DNA from 3 places in the Virgibacillus salinus genome. Region 1 is predicted to be linked to each of the others. Evidence: riboswitches for the same ligand, from Rfam matches in the RefSeq annotation. Region 1 holds a riboswitch; each other region holds the start of a gene.
What was found. Region 1 has a riboswitch for S-adenosylmethionine ahead of BLS02_RS04085 (methionine ABC transporter ATP-binding protein). Riboswitches for the same ligand answer to the same signal wherever they lie in the genome.
Positions count from the first base shown of each region.

Region 2: another riboswitch for S-adenosylmethionine. It lies ahead of metK (methionine adenosyltransferase); the one in region 1 lies ahead of BLS02_RS04085 (methionine ABC transporter ATP-binding protein).
Region 3: another riboswitch for S-adenosylmethionine. It lies ahead of BLS02_RS13230 (homocysteine S-methyltransferase family protein); the one in region 1 lies ahead of BLS02_RS04085 (methionine ABC transporter ATP-binding protein).

Region 1 is NZ_FNKD01000001.1:847,084-855,244, forward strand. It holds gene BLS02_RS04055 (YfhO family protein) at 1-1,843, opposite strand, end outside; gene BLS02_RS04060 (GtrA family protein) at 1,856-2,149, opposite strand; gene BLS02_RS04065 (glycosyltransferase family 2 protein) at 2,178-3,170, opposite strand; gene BLS02_RS04070 (ASCH domain-containing protein) at 3,387-3,728, shown strand; gene BLS02_RS04075 (hypothetical protein) at 3,792-4,211, opposite strand; gene htpX (protease HtpX) at 4,476-5,390, opposite strand; SAM riboswitch class I at 5,610-5,720, shown strand; gene BLS02_RS04085 (methionine ABC transporter ATP-binding protein) at 5,895-6,908, shown strand; gene BLS02_RS04090 (methionine ABC transporter permease) at 6,898-7,563, shown strand; gene BLS02_RS04095 (MetQ/NlpA family ABC transporter substrate-binding protein) at 7,581-8,161, shown strand, end outside.
Region 2 is NZ_FNKD01000001.1:1,419,957-1,428,117, forward strand. It holds gene BLS02_RS06715 (ABC transporter permease) at 1-712, opposite strand, end outside; gene BLS02_RS06720 (ABC transporter ATP-binding protein) at 714-1,502, opposite strand; gene pckA (phosphoenolpyruvate carboxykinase (ATP)) at 1,800-3,392, opposite strand; SAM riboswitch class I at 3,610-3,716, shown strand; gene metK (methionine adenosyltransferase) at 3,845-5,044, shown strand; gene BLS02_RS06735 (RNA polymerase sigma factor) at 5,161-5,694, shown strand; gene BLS02_RS06740 (hypothetical protein) at 5,687-6,454, shown strand; gene asnB (asparagine synthase (glutamine-hydrolyzing)) at 6,581-8,161, shown strand, end outside.
Region 3 is NZ_FNKD01000003.1:233,606-241,766, reverse strand. It holds gene BLS02_RS13240 (short chain dehydrogenase) at 3-602, opposite strand; gene BLS02_RS13235 (3'-5' exonuclease) at 630-1,241, opposite strand; SAM riboswitch class I at 1,783-1,889, shown strand; gene BLS02_RS13230 (homocysteine S-methyltransferase family protein) at 1,969-3,018, shown strand; gene BLS02_RS13225 (5-methyltetrahydropteroyltriglutamate--homocysteine S-methyltransferase) at 3,064-4,182, shown strand; gene BLS02_RS13220 (hypothetical protein) at 4,321-4,542, opposite strand; gene BLS02_RS13215 (metallophosphoesterase family protein) at 5,054-5,806, opposite strand; gene BLS02_RS13210 (Type 1 glutamine amidotransferase-like domain-containing protein) at 5,849-6,514, opposite strand; gene BLS02_RS13205 (S41 family peptidase) at 6,532-7,794, opposite strand; gene BLS02_RS13200 (pyridoxamine 5'-phosphate oxidase family protein) at 7,848-8,161, opposite strand, start outside.

The DNA of each region.
Region 1 (8,161 bases):
CATATTCTCTTGCCAATACTGAAGTATGTTTCATTTCTTGTTCCGAGAAAAGCATTTTGGCAGTGCGTGCAAATGGCAATATATTATTGTTTTGAAATACAATGTAGTTTTCTGATTCAATTATTTTGTTGAATCCATATGGAATAGGGCTGTTATTGTCCTTCTCTATGATCATGTATTTTCCTTGAAGCAGGCTATACAAGTTAGCACGGTTTCCGAGGGTTGCATATCGGCTAACACTTTCCCGCCCCATGTCAATGTTTAGATCATACAGGTAAAAGTAGAGTAAATGCTTATTCAATATACTTCCATAAACACTCATTCCATTAAAATTTTGTACAATAGGTGTATTATTGAAGGATCCAACTTTCCAATCAATCCGATAGAAAGGATTATTATCGCGGTCTTTAATCTGCTGAATAATTTGCCGCTGTTCTTCTCCATTATAATCCTCACTTCGCAAATGATTTTTTGATACTTCATCTACTTTTCCCGGCACGGAAAGCCCGTATTGGAAAACATTTGCAAAAACAATAGGAATGATTAAAAGTCCGGTGTACAACAGTATGAGACGTACTCGATCTTTCCCCCATATAAACATGAAAAGTAAAAATATCGTGATAAGGACCATAGTTAATACTGCAAAACTTAGATAAGAAGTGATGCTTATATTTTTATCAAAAAAAACAGTAAAAAGATAAGCAATAGTTACGATAATGCTTGCAATTGTCAATTTTTTTTTGCTAATTTCATCTATATATTTTAAGCCGAAAGCTACACAACCACCTATTGTAAAGGAAAGCAGGTATTCCCAACGATATTGAGGTGCAGAAAATCCATTAAATGCACTGGCTACGATTGGAGTGAAGTGAAGAAGTATAAATATTATACTCAACGCTGCAAACAGTCGAAAGGTCCGATTTTTATACAAGGAAAATACGAAAAGTAAAATCAAAAAAAGGGCAGGGATAATCACGAATCGGCTGTTAAATAAAATGTTATCCCAATTAAATAAAGGAACTTGCTGGCTATATGGTGGTCGATGATTATTCAAATAGCCATAAACAGCAGGAACAAAAGAAATCGCACTGATTCCTAGACCGAGGATCCCGCTGACAAAGTACATTTTTAATTGCCTCAGTCGGTTCGTTTCATTCTCGACCAACTGAATTTTCCAACGAAGCATGATGTAAATCAGGATAAAGATTAAGTTAACATACGCAAAGTAAAAATTGTTAAAGAGAGTGACTGCGACAGCAACAATGAACCAGCCACCTTGTGCTTCACGAATGATTTTTTCCACAGCAAATACAAGTAATGGGACCCACAGCATTGCATCCGCAAAAAACTCCCAATAAGTTACATGGCGAAAATAGATGGCGGATAATCCATAGATAGCAGCCCCGGTAAATGCAGGCATCCAGTTGCATTTCATATAGCGAAATACATATGTTGTTATAACAATAATAATCGCCAGCCGGACGATGCTGACAAATACAGCTGCATTCGCCCAAAATAATGTATCGGCGGGGCCAATTAACTGTACAGATTGTAATAAGTAAACGAAAGCTGCCGTTAACATAAACATAAATGACGTTGAAAAGTAAAACGCCAATTGACTGTACGTACCGCCACCTAAACCAAATTGATAGGAATAAAAGAAGTTTCCAGTGGAATATTGCTCATACAAAAGCTTTTTAAATGTAACCATTTGCTGTAAGCCATCATTCGGCCCTACCATATATCTATCCTGAAACCATTCTGTTATAAAAAATAGATGTCCCAGCATAGCAACGACAAGGCTACAGATTATAAGAAAAATTAGACTGCGTTTTTTTTGCATATGTATTCTCCGTTATTTCTTTAGAATTTTTCCCGTAATCAAAAATGTGAAAGGAACGGTGATAAATAGGGAAACGATCGGAGCAATCGTGCTATCAATAAATAAATACTCAACAAATAAATAAATTAGTACGGATGAAATGCTGATATTAAAAAGCTGTGTCAGCGGGAATTGCAGGAATTTTTTTAAAGACGGCTTTACTTGAAATGTGAAGTAGGAACTAAGAAAAAAGGAAACAATTAAACTAATCGCAAACCCAATAATGTGAGAAGCCATATAGTTAATTTCCAGCATTACATTAAACATCAAATAAATCCCATAATAAATTAAGGTATTAATGATCCCCACTATTATAAATCTTATAAATTCTAGCCTGATTACGTTCACGATGTTCTCCTTTTAAAATATTTGTTTCCTGTATTAAATAATGGGGGCGTTTTTTTGTTTCATAATAAATCCTTCCAATGTACTCGCCAATCACACCAAGACAGAGTAATTGAACACCTCCCAGAAATAGAACGGCAGAGATAATGGTGAAGTACCCGGGTTCAGTAATACCATTAGTCATAATAAAAAGCAGGTTGACAAAAATATAAATGAGAGACAGGAGTAAAATAAGAGCGCCAGTATAAAAACAAATTCTTAGTGGCCTGTTGTTAAAAGAAATAACCCCGTCAATACCATAATTCAATAACTTGGAGAGTGACCATTTAGGCTTTCCGTTTTGCCGGGCTATATTTTCATAAAAAATTGTTTTTTGATTTAAGCCTATCCAGGAAAACAAGCCTTTTGAAAAACGGTTACCTTCATTTAAAAGCAGAAGTGCTTCGACTGCATTTCTGCTTAATAGCCTGAAGTCTCCAGCACCATCCTTAAGTTCAACATCTACTACTTTGTTAGCAATACAGTAATAGAGAGAGGAAAGGTATGACCGTATTCGACTGTCTCCCTTTCGATTGCGCTGGGCGATGACTTGATGGAATCCTTCCTCATATCCTTGAATGAATGGTTTAATTAAGGAACAGGGGTGCTGTAAATCAGCGTCCATGACAATTACAGCTTCCCCTTTAACATGCTGAAAGCCTGCAAGGAGTGCTACTTCTTTGCCAAAGTTTCTTGTGAAAGCGATATACTTCACATTTGGGTCGATTGATTCCAGCTGTTTGATACGATTTAGCGTGTCATCTGTACTTCCATCATTGATAAAAAGAAGTTCATATTCATAATTGATGCCGGAAAACTCATTAGCAATTGCCTGATAAAGAGGCTCAATGTTACTTGCTTCATTATAAGATGGAATGATAATTGAAATAAGTTGGGAATTCATAGATGCACCTGCTTTTATTGTGTAGCATTTTACAGCTTAGTATGAACAACATTTGAATATTTATTATTTGAGGGGGACGGAGGGGACAGGAACACCGTCCCAGTGGTGTTGGGATGAGGAACCTATTCCTTTGTCTCGCCGTCCTGAAATTAATATTAGCCTTGTAATCTCTCAACGTATATAATTGAATTAGATAAACAAAGGAGAGGTTACGTAATGGCAGAACAGAATAACGCTTTACCACCAAAAACGTGTGCGATTGATAAACTGGTTACAATTGAAGCAGATATAGATAAGGTAATTAACGGCAAAAAAACTGCAACCCGCCGAAATGGACGTTATGCAGATATTGGTGAGGTCATGACACTTAAAGGTCAGAAGTGTATTGTAACGAATGTCTATGAACAAAAACTTGGCGAAATAACAGATAAAGATGCAATGCAGGAAGGCTACCAAAATGCGGACGGATATAAGAACGCCATTTTATCCATACATCCTGGAATGAAATGGGAACCCGAAATGAAAGTTTGGGCTCATGAGTACGAATTAGCTGAGTAGGGGGATGGAGGGGGCATACTCCGTCAGCGGGACGATGAACCTGTCCCCTCCGTCCCGCTAGACTTAATTAATCTTCTTCTTAAAGTTCTCTAGCTTTTCTAGTGTTTCTTTGGACAAATCATGAAGTTGTTTTTTGTTGGGTATTTCTCTATTAGCCATTGCAATTAACGGGTACAGACTCTCCTCGATATGTGTGTAATCTTCTGGGTAATCCATTTCGACTTTCTTTTCGATCCGGTCCCACCTTTTTTCGATTTCTTCCCCGAGTTGATTAATTTCAGTACTATTATTTTCATCAGATTCTGTTAACTCTTTTAATTCTTCTGTAGTGGTAATCACTTCACTGGTACCTCTTAAAATGTCTTCCTTATTACTAAGCTCATGCATTCCGCGTACATCGGAATGCTGTTCCGCGTTGTTAAATCCAACTAACATTAGACTTGTAATTGGAACAATACCAATGAAAAGCAGAAACTTCTTCATAGTGTTATACCTCCTTGTTTTTTCTACTTTTCCCATAATTTGCTGGGTTATTCATTAATTTCTGGATCTAATAACTATATAAATAGGAGCCGGGGATCCACCTGCATTTAGCGTTCGTTGCGAATAGTTTAAACATAATGCGTCTTGAGTTTAATCGCAATGTTAAAATAACTGAAGCCAATTAAAAAGGGGTACAAATCCACGTGTGGTTTGTACCCCTAATTCATAAGCGATTTATTGTTTATCCTAAATACCCGTTAAAAGTTAGCGCTGTTCTAATCGTTTAATTCTCTCATCGATATCCGGGTGAGATGAGAAGAGTGAGATTAGACCGCTTTTTCCATTTATCTTCATTGTCTGAACTGCTGAATCATCGGTACGATCATTCACACTAGCTCGGCCAACGTTATTTTTCAATGAACGCAGCGCATGGGCCATTTTATCCCGACCAGCTAAATCTGCGCCTCCACGGTCAGCATGATATTCTCGGTGTCTTGAGTAAGCACTTACGACGATACTTCCAAGAATTGAGAATAAGATTTGGAAAACAATAATCGCCGCGAAACGGACGACAAATTGCATTTCTTCGCGCACAAATCGTGACGCAATAATTGCTGCAATCCTTGAGAAGAAGACTACAAACGTGTTAACAATTCCCTGTAATAATGTCATGGTTACCATGTCGCCGTTAGATACGTGGGCTACCTCATGGGCAATGACACCTTCAACCGCTTTATCGTCCAAGTTGTTCAATAGACCAGCTGAAACAGCAACAAGCGATCGTTTCTTGGTAGGGCCTGTCGCAAATGCATTGACTTCGCCAGATTGGTAAATTCCAACCTCAGGCATATGAACTAATCCAGCTGCACGAGAAAGTCGATGAACCTTTTCAACTACAGCGCGTTCATGTGCTGATAATTGGCCATTCGGATCCAGCACTTTGACCTTCATCATTTTCTTGGCAATCCAGCGTGATATTGCCAGTGAGAAGAACGATCCTATGAAACCTACCAGCAAGCTGAATACCATTAGTGATGCATAATCAATTCCCAAATAACCACTGCTATTTTCAAACGAACCGCTAATCCCTGTATAAGTTGTAATTAGCGACCAGGCGATTATAATCGTCGTTAAAACTAGAATGTTTGTTATTATAAAAAGTAATATTCGTTTACCCATTCATTTCCCCCATTTTTATAAGACTTGGCATTCACCAAGCTTTAATGTCGAGTGCCTTAGTTGCACTTATGCAGTAATTTTTTTAACTGCTAATATATACGATTCTAGTTTACCATGATTTCACTACAGTAGAGAAGTAAGTTGCATTGTTAAAAATTTGCTGTTGACAAAAATACGGAATAAATATAATATTAGTCGTACTAATTAAAAAAATTAAATATCTTATCCAGAGTGACGGAGGGATCAGGCTCTACGATGTCACAGCAACCTACCTTTAAGGTGTGGTGCTAATTCCTGCAGAATGATGTTTACCATTCTGAGAGATAAGGATTGAATACATAATCAACCCCCTCTTTCATTTTGGAAGAGGGGGTTTTTTAGGCATTCGCCATTAAGGAAGACTTGCATCCCAAAAATTATCAGAGGTTCTAAGAAAGCTAAATAAGCTTTCAAAAGAATTCTTTTAACAAATGCCAAGTTTTCTAATCTAAAGGAGGTTAGGTGATGATAGAACTTCAAGAGATAGAAAAGGTATACCAATCGAAGCATCAAAAGGTTGTGGGTGTAGACGACGTATCTCTAAATGTGAGCAAAGGGGAGGTATATGGAATTGTCGGCTATAGTGGCGCAGGTAAAAGCACGTTGCTTCGATGCATGAACATTTTGGAACGGCCGACTTCAGGAGCAGTCCTCGTTGATGGTGTGAATTTGTTAACCTTACCTCCAAAAGCTTTGCGAACAGCAAGACAATCGATTGGGATGATTTTTCAAGGATTTCATTTAGTTGCTTCTAAAACGGTTTTTGAAAATGTTTCGTTCGCGTTAAAGGCTGCTGGAATTGATAAGGTTGCCCGAAAAGATAGGGTGGTAGAATTATTGGAACTGGTTGGTTTATCTGACAAGATTAATCATTATCCATCACAGTTAAGCGGTGGTCAGAAGCAACGTGTCAGTATAGCCAGGGCGCTTGCGAATAATCCTAAAGTATTGCTTTGTGACGAGGCAACATCGTCGCTCGATCCAAGTACCACCAAATCTATTTTAGCTTTATTGAAAAAAATTAATAAAGAGCTTGGTATCACAATTGTTGTCATTACCCATGAGATGGAGGTTGTCAAGGAAATTTGTCAACGGTGTGCTGTGATGCAGGATGGGCGAATTATTGAAGAAGGACCTGTTTATGATATCTTCTCTGATCCAAAGGAGGAGTTAACGAAGAACTTTATTGAAACAGTATTGCAATTTTCTTTGCCTGAAAAATTGCTTGAATCATGCAAAGGTACATTGGTTAAGCTTCAATTTCGCGGAAAGCTTGCTGAGGAAGCAATCGTATCCGATATGATGCAGGGCTTTCGAGTTAGTGCGAATATTTTACATGGGAAAGTTGAATACATACAGGATGCTCCACTTGGTATTTTTATTATGGAGTTAAATGGTGATAAGGATGAAATTGAAAAAGCTATCGCTTATTTAGAGGATAGGGTGAAACAGGTGGAGGTGATTCAAAATGGAATTTAGTCGCTTGATTGAAATCTTACCGGAACTGAATACTGCTTTCTTTCAAACACTTTATATGGTTGGAGTAGCATTATTGGTTGCTATTGTAATCGGTCTTCCACTTGGAATAATTTTATATGTAACGGACAAAGGGTTCTTTTTGGAAAATAAACTTGTGAAAAGCGTTGCAGGGGTGATTACCAATCTTGTTCGGTCAATTCCGTTTATCATTCTGCTTGTTTTCCTATTACCGTTAACGAACAGTCTTTTAGGTACGACAATTGGTCCTACTGCAGCAGCAGTACCCTTGTCAGTTGCAGCTATTCCTTTTTTTGCAAGAATAGTAGAATCAGCAGCCAGGGAAATTGATAAAGGGGTTATAGAAGCGGCCATTTCTGTCGGTGCGTCACCATGGATGATTATTAAGGATATTATTTTACCTGAGATAAAGCCAGGGATCATAAGTGGACTGACGATAACAACGATTAGTTTAATCGGATTTTCAGCGATGGCAGGTACGATTGGCGGTGGAGGTATCGGTGATTTAGCAATTCGATATGGCTATTACCGCTACGATGATTTGGTCATGTATACGACTGTTATAGTCCTGATTGTAATGGTACAAGTGATTCAGTACACAGGTGATTTTATAGCAAAAACAGTTAATAAACGATAATGAGGAGGAAATTTAAAATGAAAAAAGGATTAGGATTACTAGTAATGTTATTGGCAGCATTGGTACTTGCAGCTTGTGGGTCGGGCGAGGCATCTGGTGATGATGGAGATGATAAGACAATCGAATTTGGGGCGACGACTGGACCTTACAGTGACATGGTGACAAAGGCATTGGAGCCATTACTTGAAGAAAAAGGATATACCGTTAAAAATACAGAATTCAGTGACTATATTCAACCGAATAAAGCGTTAGACAATGGAGATTTGGATGCGAATCTATTCCAGCATAAAATATACTATGAAGCATTTGAAAAGGAACATAATATGGAGTTGTCTGAGGTAAAAATAGTACCTACAGCTCCTATGGGTGTTTATTCAAATAAGTTTGATACGCTGAAAGATATTAAAGATGGAAGCACAATCACAATCGCAAATGACCCAACTAATTTAGCTAGAACGTTGCTTATGTTGCAAGATGCTGGCCTGATAACGATAAAGGATGGTATTGACCCATTACGTGCAACAATAGAGGATGTTGTTGAAAATCCAAATAATCTGAAGTTCCAACAAATAGAGGCAGGACAGCTACCAAGAACCGT
Region 2 (8,161 bases), 570 kb from region 1:
CGAGTGGAAAGTCAAACTCTTGAAAGCCCCTAATGATTAGATATCCTAATCCTTCTTTTGAAATCAGGAACTCTCCAACGATAACTCCCACCCATGATAAACCTACATTTACTTTTAAGATTGATAACATTGCAGGTAAGGATGCCGGGAATACGGCTTCTCTAAAGACCTGTCTTCTATTAGCACCGAAGCTTTTTAATACTCTTTCATAGTTTGGGTCAACCTCGAGAAAGGCAGTATATATAACAAGGGTGGTAATGGTTGCAGAAATGATTGCACTCATAGCGATTGCAGATACATAGTCAGGACCAATTGCGACGATAAAGATGGGGGCAAAGGCAACCTTAGGCATTGCATATAAAACAACTAAAAAGGGGTTCATTATTCTGGAAAGCCGCGATGATGACCATAAAACAGCAGCGAATATGTTCCCAGCGATGGTTCCTATTAGAAAGCCTAAAACTGTTTCAAACAGAGTAACCTGTATGTGCGTGGTTATTGATCCATCTGAAAACTTCTTCAGTAGTATGCTTGAAATTTCAGAAGGGGAACTAAACATCAATGGATTTATCCAGTACATTCTGCTAGCTATTTCCCAAAGAGCGATAAAGGAGACTAGTATAATTAATTGCCACAAAAAGATGATCTTTCTTTCATAACTTAGTTGGTTTTTATAGTTGTTATGAAGTTGATGATCTGATTCAAGCTTCATATTATTGACCCACTATCTTTGTTCTAGACGTGTTTACTTCTAACTCTTCCCAGATTTTCTCGAATAGCAGCTGGTATTTTGGATGTCTTCTTACTGAAAATGGTGCTTCATCTCGTAATTCCAAAGGGACTTCGAATGTTTTTTCAATTGATCTAGTATTAGCATCCATTAGGATTATACGGTCACTCATAGCAATAGCTTCACCAATATCATGGGTTACCAATATTGTTGTTTTGTTGTACATTTTAAGAAACCGTAACATTAAATCTTCCAGCTTTACCTTAGTTTGATAGTCGAGTATTGAAAATGGTTCATCTAATAATATAATTTTTGGATCAGTTATTAATGTACGAATTAGAGCAACTCGCTGACGCATTCCCCTTGATAAGGAACTTGGATATACATGAGTTACATTTATTAATCCAGCTTCTTCTAAAAGATATGATGCTTTACCTTTTATTGCTTCTGTTTGATTATTACCAATTTTAGGCCCAATAAGTACGTTATCAATTATTGTTTTCCAAGGGAATAAATAATCTTGTTGGAGCATATAGCCTATTGCGGGTTCAGATTTATTGATTGGTTGCTGTTGTATTAACACCTCTCCTGTTGATTGCTTGATAATTCCTGCTATTATAGATAGTATTGTTGACTTTCCGCAGCCATTGGGACCTAAGAGGGTAACAATTTCTCCCTCTTTGACAGAAAAAGATATATTGTCGAGTGTTTTTATATAATTTTTTTTTGAAAAGTAATGGTGTGAAACGCGATCTAAGGTAAGAAAAGTCATGGGCTTCCCTCCTAAGCTGATTTCGAAGTATTTAAACTCAGCTATTCGTGCATTGGTTTTCCAAAGATAAGCAAAAAAACATTAACATACATCGGTATATTCATTTTTTATTCGCATATTCCAGGTTGTATTTTGTCATCATAGCCTATGCGATTTAAAAAAATTGTGTGAATGCCTATATGTTAGAGACAAAAAACAAAAAAAACCGCCCTCGAAAAATCGAGAACGGTTGTCAGCATGTGCTGTCAAAACTTTTCCTTCATATATTAAAATCCTTTTGGGATGAGGAAACCATAGTTATACAGATCGGTATAAAGGACCTGCTTCCTTAATATCGTTACTTGCTAACTTAAATTTCTTAAAGTTTTCATGAAATTTCATTGCAAGTGCTTTTGCTTCCATGTCATACGCTGCTTTATCTTCCCAGGTCTTCTTTGGTACAAGTACTTCATCGGGTACTCCAGGTACATGCATTGGAATCTTAAGTCCAAAAACATCATCGTGGGTTGTTTCAACTGTATTGAGTTCACCTTCTAACGCAGCGTGTATCATTGCCCTTGTGTATGATAGTTTCATGCGTTTTCCAATTCCATAGGAACCACCAGTCCAACCGGTGTTAACCAAAAATACACTAGAGTTATACTGGTCTATTTTATCGCCAAGCATTTTTGCATATGTTGATGGCGCTAATGGGAGAAACGGTGAGCCAAAACAAGCTGAGAAAGTTGCTTGTGGCTCTGTTACGCCACGTTCTGTTCCAGCCAGTTTGCTCGTATATCCACTTAAAAAGTGATACATCGCCTGTTCTTTTGTTAATTTGCTTATTGGCGGTAATGTCCCAGATGCATCAGCTGTTAGAAAAATTATTGTGTTAGGGTGACCAGCAATACTTGGTGAAGTAATATTATCAATATTTTCAAGTGGATATGCTGCCCTTGTGTTTTCAGTTAATGATGTGTCATCATAATCAGGTAAGCGTGACTCATCTTCAAGAATTACATTTTCAAGTACTGAACCAAAACGGATGGCATTGTAAATTTGTGGTTCTTTATCCTGTGACAGATTGATACATTTTGCGTAACAGCCACCTTCAATGTTAAATACACCGTTTGGGCTCCATCCGTGTTCATCATCGCCAATTAAACGGCGGTATGGATCAGCAGATAATGTTGTTTTACCTGTCCCGGATAGACCGAAAAACAATGCAACATCACCTTCCTGGCCAACATTCGCTGAACAATGCATGGATAAAATGTCACGTTGTGGTAATAGGTAATTCATTATCGAGAAAATGGATTTCTTGATTTCCCCAGCATACTCGGTACCACCAATTAAAATAATTCGTTTTTTAAACGATATCAGTATAAACGTTTCGGAATTTGTCCCATCCACCTCTGGATCTGCTTTGTATGTAGGAGCAGACACAACAGTGAATTCGGATTGATGGGTCTTTAATTCCTCATCTGTCGGTGTAATAAATAATTGGCGAGCGAATAAATTATGCCATGCATATTCGTTTATAACTTCAATAGGCAGGCGGTATTTTTCATCAGCACCAGCATATCCTTTAAATTGAAATAGCTCTTCCTTGTTCTTTAAATAGGTGATAACTTTCTCATAAAGTCTTTCGAATGACTCTTCATCTATTGCTTGATTCACCAGACCCCAATCGATAAATTCTTCACAAATATCGTCACGTACAATGAATTTGTCTTTGGGAGAACGGCCAGTATATTGACCAGTAGTTGCACAAACTGCTCCTGTTGCGGTTAGAGTACCTTCTTTACGCGATAAAATTTTTTCAACTAACTTAGGTACAGCAAGGTTTTTTTGTAAATTATTGTGCGAAAGTAAATCTTTTAAAAATAGTGATTGTTCCACCGTTTTCATTTGTAATACCTACCTTTTTGATGGATTTGTATGGAAAGGCGATAACGTTCAATTATCTGATTATCTAAATCTGTTTATTAGTATAACACATTAATTAAAATAGTCCATACTAATAACATGATTATTTATATGAATTTTTAGTGGCAATCGTGTATATAACTAGCAAATAGTTGACATCGCAAGGCTATTTCGATACGATAATTGTCGAACGGACACTCTCTTATTCAGAGTTGGTGGAGGGACAGACCCTGTGAAGCCCGGCAACCGTCACTTTAGTGAAAAGGTGCTAATCTGGTGCAAGGATATATCCTTGAACAATAAGAGCGAAAGGCCACAATTCCTTTCCTCATGATGCAGGAAGGGTTTTTTGTTTTTATAAAACATAATTTAATGATGAACAAATACTGAAAAGTTAGAGTTCCGTACCATAATTTTAGGGAGGATTTAGCCAAATGGCTTCGAATCGTCGATTATTCACATCTGAATCTGTAACCGAAGGGCATCCAGATAAAATTTGTGATCAGATTTCAGATGCAATCTTAGATGAAATATTATCAAGTGACTCTAATGCCAGGGTCGCATGTGAAACAACTGTGACAACAGGATTAGTCTTAGTGTCAGGAGAAATTACTACTTCTACATACGTAGATATTCCTGCTATTGTACGTCAAACAATTAAAGATATTGGGTATACGCGGGCAAAATTTGGCTTTGATGCTGATACATGTGCAGTACTTACTGCAATCGATGAGCAATCTGCGGATATTGCTGGTGGAGTGGACAATGCTTTAGAATCGCGTCAAGGTAAAATGAGTGATGAGGAAATCGCTTCAATTGGAGCAGGTGACCAAGGGCTTATGTTTGGCTTTGCCTGTAATGAAACAGAGGAATTAATGCCTTTAGCAATCTCGCTGGCACATAAATTAGCAAAGAGATTAGCAGATGCGCGTAAAGAGAATATATTGGATTACCTGCGTCCCGATGGCAAAACACAGGTGACTGTTGAGTATGATGAACATGATAATCCCGTAAAAGTGGATACTATTGTTATTTCAACGCAGCATCACCAGGATATAGCTTCAGATCAAATAGAGAAAGATTTGATCGAACATGTAATTCGCCCCGTTGTACCAGCGAATCTACTGGATGAATCAACAAAGTATTTTATTAACCCGACAGGTCGCTTTGTTATTGGAGGCCCACAAGGGGATGCAGGCTTGACAGGTCGTAAAATAATTGTTGACACATATGGCGGCTATGCGCGCCATGGCGGAGGAGCTTTCAGTGGAAAGGACTCCACGAAGGTAGATCGTTCCGGTGCATATGCAGCTCGTTATGTAGCCAAAAACATTGTAGCTGCGGATCTTGCTAAAACGTGTGAAGTTCAAGTAGCATACGCAATCGGAGTTGCTGAACCTGTTTCCATTGCAATCGATACTTTTGGTACTGGTGTGGTGAGTGAAGAAGCTTTGGTTACAGCGGTTCGCAAATTATTTGATTTGCGTCCAGCCGGTATTATTCGAATGCTTGACTTACAGAGACCAATATTTAGAAATACTGCAGCATACGGGCATTTTGGCAGAACAGACATCCTTTTCCCTTGGGAAAAAACAGATAAAGTAGAAGAATTGCAAGCTTTAGTAAAAAAATAATAGACATTATTCAAAAGATATTGCTCATGCAATATCTTTTTTTTATATGACGAAAACTTTTATTTGATTTCACTCGTATATATAGTAGGAATGTTTTGAAGGGAGTGTATAAGTCATTGAATGAGAATGAGTCTAAACTTATTAAAAAAATAAAGAAAGGTGATCATGAAGCATTTAAGTGTTTATATGAAAAACACGCGGACTATGCACTTCGAACCGCCTACTCGATTACGAAAAACAGAAGCGATGCGTCAGATATTGTTCAAGAGACATTTATTAAAATTTACCGTAATATTGAAACTTTTGATGTGAAGAGACCATTTAAACCGTGGTTTTATCAAATATTAATAAATGAAAGCAGGAGTTATTTATCAAAAAGGTCTAAACAAGCAATAAATATTGAATCGGACCGGTTATTGGACCAGTTAAACCGTAATGCCGAGAAAGACAGGCAGTTTGATGAGTTGGAACTGGGGCTCGATGAACTAGATGATAAAGACCGAACTATCCTGACATTAAAGTACTTAAATGGCTTTACCGAAAAAGAAATTGCCAAAATGCTTGGAGCAAATGTAAATACGATTAAGTCAAGGCTATATAAAGGAAGACAACGGTTAAAAGTTGCGATGGGAGGGATGAAGGATGAATGAAAAAGAGCTGGACAAAAAAATAGAAGATGAATTAAAAAAAGATACAAATTCGGCTTCGGAATTAAAGAATGAGACATGGAATAAAATTAATACAGAGCTATTTCAATCACCAGACTCCCATAAAAAGAAAGGGAAAAAGAGAGGCATTATCTCCGGACTAACTGCTGCTGCAATCGTCGCAATTGCTGTTTTCGGCATGACAGATCCAGGTCAGGCCATGATACAAAGTCTGAAGGATATGTTTGTCGAGGAGAAGGAGCAGGAGATTGAAATTGAAGGGCATAAGGAGGATAGCGACGTACAGTTAGAAGCAAATGAAGAGCTCCGTTATGTTATCTATATTGATGATTCACGCTATAAGATGGTTGAAGGAGATAGCAGTGACCGGATTGTACCTGAGCAGGAACTGGCAGACAGGTATCCGGAAGTTTCAATGGAAATCATGCGTAAGGAAGCAACCACTGAAGAGATGGTCGAATCCATTAAGAACTCCTTGGCTGACAACAAAATGGAATTGAGACAGGAAGAACAAGTTAATACCCCTATTAATGGTGTCGTGATCAGGGGGATTGGTCCAGGATATACGAATGAGGCTGGCAAAACAGGACAGCAGTGGGACACACCAATTGAAAAATATTATATAACAGAAACAAAAAATAATCAGGTGTTTGTTATTAAGCAAAGTTATTTCTTAGAGGCAGCTGAAGGTCATGGTGCAAGATTTGATTACATGCTGAAAAGCTTTGAGATTGTTGACTAACACCAATTCTGTCTAATAAATTTAGAAATGGAAATGCTTTTAATAACTATAAATAAGAAAAGTAAACACATTTCAAATTCAGCAAAGACTATCATAAGAAATTTTTATAAGAAAGAGGGATAAATAATGTGTGGATTTATCGGTATTCTACGTAATAATCCTGGCAAACCAAACGATGTATATAAAAATATATTTAGAGAACAAAATAATATTATGTCTCATAGAGGTCCTGATGATGAAGGTTATTTTCATGATGACTTCGTTTCTTTTGGTTTTCGAAGGTTAAGTATAATTGATATAGAATACGGGGCGCAGCCTTTAAGCTATGATGATGAAAAGATGTGGCTTGTTTTCAATGGTGAGATATACAATTATTTGGAATTAAGAAACGAATTACAGGCTGAAGGATATGAATTCACAACAGAGTCTGATACGGAAGTAATTGCGGCACTATTTTCGAAGCATAAGGAGGATGCATTTCAGTTCCTTAGGGGCATGTTCTCCATATTGATTTGGGACAAAGAGCTAGGAACACTATATGGTGCCAGGGACCCATTTGGTATCAAGCCGCTATTTTACCATGAAATTGGTGAGGGGATCGTATTTGCTTCTGAGAAGAAGAGTATTACATTAATGATGGAAGATGAAAAGGTAAATAGTGAAGCATTACAGCACTATTTAAGTTTTCAGTTCGCACCTGAGCCAATGACAATGACAGCAGGGATTAATAAAGTTGAACCTGGTCATTACTTTATTAAAAAACCTAATGATCCAATAGCTTTCAAACAATATTGGTCTGCTACATTTAATCCTATACTAATGGAGAAAGAGGATTGGATTAAACGAATTCAGGATGTCATGTATGACTCTGTCAGTAAGCATATGCGAAGTGATGTGCCAGTAGGATCCTTTTTATCTGGTGGTATCGATTCAACGATAATCGTAGCAATGGCAAAACGAATTAATCCAAACATCAAGACGTTTTCTGTCGGTTTTGAACGTGAAGGTTATTCTGAAATTGATGTTGCTAAAGAAACAGCTGACAAATTAGACGTTGAAAATATATCTTATATTATTTCACCAGAAGAGTATGTTGAAAAACTTCCAAAAATCATGTGGCATATGGATGATCCATTAGCAGATCCATCATGTGTACCGTTGTATTTCTTAGCTCGTGAAGCAAGCAAACATGTTACAGTTACATTATCAGGAGAAGGTGCTGATGAATTATTTGGCGGATACAATATTTATCGTGAGCCTGAATCATTAAAAATGTTCAATTCCATACCAACACCGGCCAAAAGTCTATTGGCAAGAGTAGCGGATGTATTGCCTGAGGGTGTACGTGGAAAAAGCTTTCTGGAACGTGGAACAACACCACTATGCGAACGGTATATTGGAAATGCGAAAATGTTTGAGGATAAAGAAAAATACCAGATTCTAAAAGTGTATAACGAAAATACATCTTATCAAAAGATTACAGAAAAGCTATATGACCGTGTGCGCGATTTTCCACTTGTGGACCAAATGCAATATGTTGATATTCATACGTGGATGCGTGGTGATATATTATTAAAAGCAGATAAAATGACGATGGCAAATTCTCTGGAGCTTCGTGTACCATTCTTGGATAAGGAAGTTTACCGGGTCGCAAGTGAAATACCTGTGGCTATGAAGATTGCAAACGGAACAACGAAAAACATTTTA
Region 3 (8,161 bases), on a different contig from region 1:
CCTTAATAGACTTCATAGTTATTACCAGTTTGCATACCATCAACACTTTTAACAAAAGCACGAGCCACACGACCTGCAGGAACAGGATCAAACCCTGCAAAGAATTTACCAAGCTTTTCCCATGACTCCTGTACAATATTAGGACTTACACTATTTATGCGAATACCTCTAGGCATTTCAATTGATGATGCTTTAACGAATGCCTTGACGCCACCATTTGCCATTGCTGCAGACGCACCCAGTGGAATCGGATCATCCATCATCACACCTGTTGTTAACGTGAAACTGCCACCGTCATTTACATATTCCATACCTAGCAGGACAAGATTTATTTGCCCTTTAAGTTTACTTTCAATTCCTTTTTCATTTAGTTCCGGTGTTAATTCAGAAACAGCTTTAAAATTCGCACCACCAGATGCATTGACTACAGCTTCTACTTTACCAATTTGTTTATACATTTCTCTGATGCTATCCTCGGAAGTAATATCAACAGAAACATCTGCCCCATTTCGTCCAGCGCGAATTATTGAGTGATTCTCTCCTAACTCTCTTACAATCTCTTTGCCAATTGTCCCAGCTGCACCTACAACAAGTATCCTCATATGCAATCCAACTCCCCTTGATATTTTTTAGAAATAAAGCTTTCTACTCCGTTTCGCCCGCTTCACTTTCGGCGGAAAATATCCCCGTTCATAAATTCTCCCTTTCGAAATACTGCACCTCTTTAGAAATATATCCATCTCATCCGTCTCGTATGTCTCAAAAGCCTTCATTAAAATTTTGGCAGCAACCCTAGCATCCTCAAGTGCATGGTGATGCTCGAAGGAAATACCGTGATAACCAGCTACCGTATTTAACTTATGATTCTCTAACTCGGGCCAAACTCTTTTAGAAATATTCACCGTACAAAGATAATCCATTTCAGGATATGTAAGGTTAAAGTAGTCCAATGTATTTCGAATCACACTCATATCAAAACTGGCGTTATGTGCAATAACTATGTTATGAGATAAATAATCATTAAGTGTCGGCCACAATTCTGAGAACGTCGGCGCATCTGCCACATCTTCCTCTCGTATCCCATGAATACGCGTATTAAACGAACTGAAATGCATCATTGGATTTATTAAACTATAAAATTCATCAACAATTCCATTTTCATTGGCGACAACAACACCAATAGCACATGGACTGTTTCTCTTTTCATTCGCCGTCTCAAAGTCAATGGATACGACATTCATGGATTGGCCTCCTCTACAACAATACTCTAACGTAATTTTAACATATCCCTCGTTCAAACAACCCTGAAAAAGGATTTAAATTTTGATGGTGTTTATCTTCGCTGGTTCCCAGGCGAATTCTGCTGATTCCGGGCTATCTAATCCACTTCCGATGCTGTTCGCCCGAACGATTACACCTAATTAAGCAGTATAGTTTAATTAAAGCAAGAAAGTTTAACGCTGTTATGATGAATATTAATGACACAATAGCAAAAATGAGTGGCGAGAGGATCGGAATGTGAATCTCAAAGTAATGGAGCGGATCGTGGTTCCGCTAAATGGGTAAAAATCCGCTCTGTAAGGTTTGAAACGGATCCTCGTTCCGTTATTTACCCAATATCAATGAAAAAAATGGGTAAAAAGGGTGAATAGCGGAATGAGGATCCGGCAAATCAGTGGCTTAAGCTTGTTTAGTAAATCAAAGTGTTTCAAATGCTAAAAATATTCTTGACATTCATTTGCAAGAGTTGTATTGTATTCAATAATACAAAATTGAATAATTTTCTTATCCAGAGAGGTGGAGGGACTGGCCCATTGAAACCTCAGCAACAGATTTTAAATACTGTGCTAATTCCAGAAGCTGAAATGCTTAAAGCTTGAAGATAAGGAGAGTGATACTTAACGGTTTCAAACCCTCTTCTATTTTCAGAAGTGGGTTTTTTTATTTTATTTAAGAGGAGGAAAACGATTGAAGCGCAGTTTAGAAGAACGTTTAAAAGATGGAACTGTTATTGTTGGTGAAGGGTATTTATTTGAATTAGAACGTAGAGGGTATTTGCAAGCAGGATCATTTGTTCCAGAGGTTGCACTTGATAACCCCGAAGCACTGAAACAGGCATATAGGGATTATATGTACGCAGGCTCAGACGTTGTATTAGCCTTTACGTATAATGCACACAGGGAAAAAATGCGCATTATTGGCAAAGAAGATCTATTAGAACCATTAAACCGAAATGCGGTTCGCTTAGCAAAAGAGGTTGCTAAAGAACATCCCAGCGAAGAAGCGTTGGTGGCTGGAAATATCTCAAATACTAATATTTTCGATCCCGAAGACCCTGAATCCAAGACTAAGGTCAGAGGTATTTTTGCCGAAATGATAAAATGGTGTAAGGAAGAGGGCGTCGATTTCATTAATGGGGAAACGTTCTATTACCATGAAGAGGCACAAATAGCCCTGGAAGAAATTCTGAAACAGGATTTACCAGCAGTCATCACGTTTGGACTAATGGGAGAGAATGTATTGAGGGATGGCTACACTGTTGAAGAATCCTGTAAAATACTTTCTGAAAGTGGCGCACTGGTTGTGGGCATGAATTGTTTCCGTGGTCCTGAAACGATGCAACCTTACCTTGCTGACATACGTAACAATGTAGATGGCTATGTGGGTGGACTCCCTATCCCATACCGTACTTCAGAGGAAAACCCGACATTCTTTAATTTACCGGATGGAGGATGCAGCTGCCATCTGCCTTTAGAAACAACTTTTCCGACTGCGCTTGATCCGCTTTACCATAACCGATACGAACTGGCAGCCTGGGCAAAAGAGGCAAACGACATCGGGATAAATTATATCGGCCTATGTTGCGGAGCATCACCAGCAATGCTGCGTTCAGTAGCTGAAGCTGTTGGAGTTAAAACAGTAAACTCAAAATATTCCCCAGACATGGAGAAGCATTTCTTGTTTGGGACAGACAAAACACTTCAAGAACATAATCAGAGCTACCGGTTAAAAGCTTAAAAAAATACAATTCTACAAAACTAAAAACAGAAAGAAGGAATATATATGTCAGTATCGTTAACAAAAGCACCACCATTCAGAGCAGAGCACGTTGGAAGTTTACTACGCCCGGATAATTTACACAAAGCAAGACTAGATTACAAGGAAGGCAAACTTACAGCAGAACAATTACGCGAGGTCGAGACAAAAGAAATCAAGCGTGTGGTTGATAAGCAAATTGAACTTGGCTTAGAAGTTGTTACAGATGGGGAGTTTCGCCGTACATGGTTTCACTTGGACTTTCTGGAGCATCTAAACGGAATTGAAGGATATGTACCTGAGCAAGGATATCAATTCGAGGGATTGGAAACAGAGAAATATGACGTACGGAATACTGGAAAGATTTCATTTAACCCTGACCATCCATTCCTAAAAGATTTCACTGATTTAAACGATATTGTTGATGGCCGGGCACTCGTAAAGCAAGCTATTCCTAGTCCTAACCAGCTATTTAACGCCGGCATTCACAATACAGATATCTATCCAAACATCGAAGACTATGCAAGTGATATTATTAAAACCTACCAGGATGCAATCAAAGCATTTTACGATGCTGGTGTACGGTACTTGCAATTAGATGATGTATACATCGCTGGACTATCCGCTCCAGATATCCCATTTAATGAGGGAAAATATTCAAGAGAAGATTTAATTGACCTGGCGTTACGAGTAGTTAATGGCGCTTTAAAGAATAAGCCTGAGGACTTAATTGTAACAACACACTTATGCCGAGGAAACTACCAGTCTACCTGGGCATTTGAAGGAAGCTATGCTCTTATCGCTCCTACATTATTGGCAAAAGAAAAAGTAGACGGCTTCTTCCTGGAATATGATGACGATCGCTCAGGGGATTTCAAACCACTTGAACATATTCCAAACGGCGGTGCACAAGTCGTATTAGGTCTTATAACATCGAAGAACGGAGAACTTGAAGACAAAGAAACAATTAAAGCACGTATTAAAGAAGCATCACAATATGTGCCACTCGAACAACTATCTTTAAGCCCACAGTGCGGCTTTGCTTCAACACATCATGGCAATAAATTAACGGAAGAGCAACAATGGAATAAACTGAAATATATTGTTGACCTGACTGAAGAGGTTTGGGGCATTTCTAACAAGTAATTAGAAAACTTGGCATTCGCCAAACCTTTTGGTGAATGCCATAGTTGCACTTATGCAGTAAGAAAGTAGTTATACTTTCTTAACTGCTAAATAAAGAAGCTTGCAGAGAATACGATTTCTCTGCAAGCTTCTTTTAATCTACTGACAATTTTTTGCTGGACTTTTCTCCGTGTACTTAAATGTATAGATGAACAGACTAACCAAAAATAGTAACTCAATTACCTTAGTTAATAGACTAATCGTAATCTGCATATCCTTACCTAACAATATTAATGATTGGTTCGTATTTAAATCAAATAAAATATGACAAAAACAATAAATGCCAGTAATCCAAATAATTGTAATTAACGTATTTCTCATCACTCTGTCCCCCCATTTTTGATTGCGTCAAATTCCACTTAGCATATACTAACAGAAAAAGTCATAAAAAGGGAGACTTTTTTATAAAATTTTTTTCGCTATTCATTTACTTCCATTACATACGATGTTAACTCCTTTACTTTTGGATCTTTGAACCTATTAAACCGATAAATATCACAAAAGGCATATAGCTTAACACCGCCGGATTTGGTAACAACTCTTACTGTGCCATCTAAAGCAACAATAACCCCCATGAGTAATGCATAGTAGAGACATTTAGCATTATTAGATTATCTGTTTTCATTATCCTTTCTTCTCCACTTTAAAATAAAACTTGCACACATAGCTGTAATAATAAGTAAAAAAGATTGAAATACACTTGGTTTTAAACTCCAAAATATGAAAGTTAATGATACCCCAAAAAAACAAATAGCAATTAATAATCGTTTTTTGAAACTCATTTATAGTAACTCCTTACTGGTATTCAAATCCTGAGTTATATCCATTCCAATTATAGATTCTGGATATAGTTTAAATGTTGATTGCCGTGGAAGATTTTGAGAATATCATCTCCAGCTGGAACATTCAGCTTTTCATATCCAAGTAAAAATTCCTTGTTATCATAGGATACTTCAATAAAGGAAACGTCAATTTGACCAAAATCCCCAACCCGCAATTTAGCATATGGTGCAAGGGGTTTAGAGGTACAACCTAATGAACTCGGGTTAAGGTAAAGTCTTTCTTTAGACTTAAAATGGTGAACTGTATGATGGTGTCCAAAACAAATAACATCCACATCAGTTAATTCATAAATGTCATCAAGTCTTTGTGAAGTTGGTTGATTATCAATTGGCAAAAATTCATCTCGTCCATTCAAGTGATAATGTACAAACAAAAAGTCCTTTCCGTTTATTCTTGCATTTTGTCTCATTGGAATACTTTTGAGCTTAGAGATAAGTTTCTCATCCAGCCGTGAGGCAATCCATTTATGGTGCTCCCTTTCATCTCCAACACTCCCTGGCTCATTTCCATCAAGTATTTTTAAAACTGCTTCATCATGATTTCCCATCACAAAAGATATATTGTTACGGGAAAATAACAACTCAAGAACTTCATTTGTTTCATGACCAATACCGATTAAATCCCCAAGACAATAAATGTGTTCTATTTGTTCATCTTTATCAATATCATCCATAACAGCCTTCAAAGCCGCACTATTTCCATGAATATCCGCAATGATTGCTACTTTCTCTCCTGCATTCATTATATCCCCCGCTTAATCTGGTTAATTTCAAAAAGAAGTACTTTAAATAAAGGAACCTGGATGAGTCAATACTTTTCCCTTATTTGTAAAAGAAATGGCTGATGAATTCCCTATTACTCTTATACCTTCATCACTAACAGTGACACCAGTTCCTTCTCTTAATGCAATAACAGACTTCTTATAATCTTTGATAAAGCTCGATATCAAACTTTCATTATCAGCTTCAAAATGACACCAAATGGAATAGTCACTTATAAGATTAAGCCCATTAATGCTTTGTAAATCTGTGTTGTTTGGGTCCATGTGAGCACAGGTCATGATGTTTGAACCCAATATTATTGCTCCGGCACTCCCTCCATAGACAATACCGTCGTTCTCTATGTACTCCTTTAAAAGGCTATCAAATTGAGATATCCTAAACTCCCTTAATAAGTTAAATGTATTTCCGCCACCGATATAAATTGCCGAGAACTCTTTAAGATCATCAAAAGATTTGTTATCTATATTGGTCCACATAGTGACTTCTATCCCTAATGGGTTAAAAACACTGTACGCCCACTTAAAACATTCTTCATAGGGAATAATTCCATTCATTGCAATAGGAATATATAGCAATGGTTTGCTCGGATTAATGTGTTCTATAAAATATTGGTCAATTTCCTTCGATTGCTCCTTATCTCCACCACCAGAAAGAATTAAATGTCCCATTAAGTCCCTCCCCACAATTAAATAAACTCAAGTGCCTTTTTAACATCCAAATCAACGTCTATATGATCTGGTGTCCAAGGAATATAAATATCAGGTTGGATTCCAACTCCGCTCATACCCTTTCCTTCATCAACGGTGGATAATTTTGACGTAGGATACGATAGTTTGAATTTGTTCTCCCAACTCATAATGGCAAGATTAGAATAATCATTTAAACCTAATGTTGGTCTTCCAATTACAGTGACCTTTGAAGAATTTTTGCAAAGCTCAACAAATGAATCGCCTGAACTTCCGCAATAGACATCAGTCAAAAGAATAACTTGTTCTGGACCGGGTTTAGTTTTGATTAAAAAACTATCATCCACTTCTCCAAAATCAAGTTCTACAAAGCCGTTATCCTTGTTCTCTTCTAGTTGTCTAATGAAAGCATTTATTTGATTTCGTGTTACCTCGTCTTCAATAGAAGAAAGAGCACTTTTAAGCAATTGTGTTCTCAGTTCTACATTTCGACTTGTACAGTTGGTTAACATAGAACCCTCATCAAATCCATTTAAATCTATTTCTTCTCCTTCTCCTTCAAAAAGAAAAGGAAGTAAATCAAAATAAGCTAAGTCACTTCCACCTCTGTTTACACGAACATCAATGATTAGATTTTTACGTGTAGTTAAGAATGAACGATTTTCATCGATTAACTTTGAGATCGCATTATGATTCATAAAGTCTGTTAATGTTAAAAATAATGTATCCTCCGAGATTTCTTTTATTGAATACTCTGGCTGGAAGATTTCTTTTGGATACTTTTTAAGTTCAATAGTAAAAGAATTTCCTGATCCACTAACAACATCAGCACTTTTGTATTGTGGAAGAATCGCACTCCAATTTTCCCGCTCCGCTTCCGTTTCCATCAATCTCCTTTTATGAATATTTACTAATTCTGGAACTGTTGAGCCATCTAACGCTGTAATAGCATAACCTTTTTTCACTCTATCTTCCTTTTCATTGGATACAACATAAAGTAAATCGTCATACCTCCTAACGGCAAACCCAACATCGTCTTCCATTTCAGTTGATTGTGCGGTATATTTAAACGCCATATGTAAATCTTTAAAATCCAGTAAATAATCCTGAACAATTCCCACAAACTTTTCATCGTTCATATTGCCCGAATCCTGTATTTTCTCACGATAAAAATTAGGATTATCGCAACCCTTTTTATCCAAACAACCCGCATAATCGTTATGTAAAATACTAATAACATCCTCGAATATTTTTAAGTACATTTTAATCTCCTTTTTTCTACTAATAATTCGTTAGACGTCTAAGATAAACATCTTCAGGTTGCTAAATATGACTGATCCCGAACAACTACTGTTTCAGGTGTAAAACGAATCAAGACATTACTTTTATCTAGGTTTTTAAAACGTGGATCCCATTTGTTTTCATCCAGGCCCAAATAACGTGACAGCAGCCGATTTGCAATTGTACTATCAAACGGCAGAACTGCTGCAGTTCCTCTAAACCCAGCATGTAAAACCAGTCCAGCTTTAGGGTTAAAGTCCGCAATCCCTATTGCACATTTCGGATTATTTTTTATCCGCTTTGGGAAGGTATCTGAAGGTGTACCAATTATCCAAAGCTGCTGTTTCT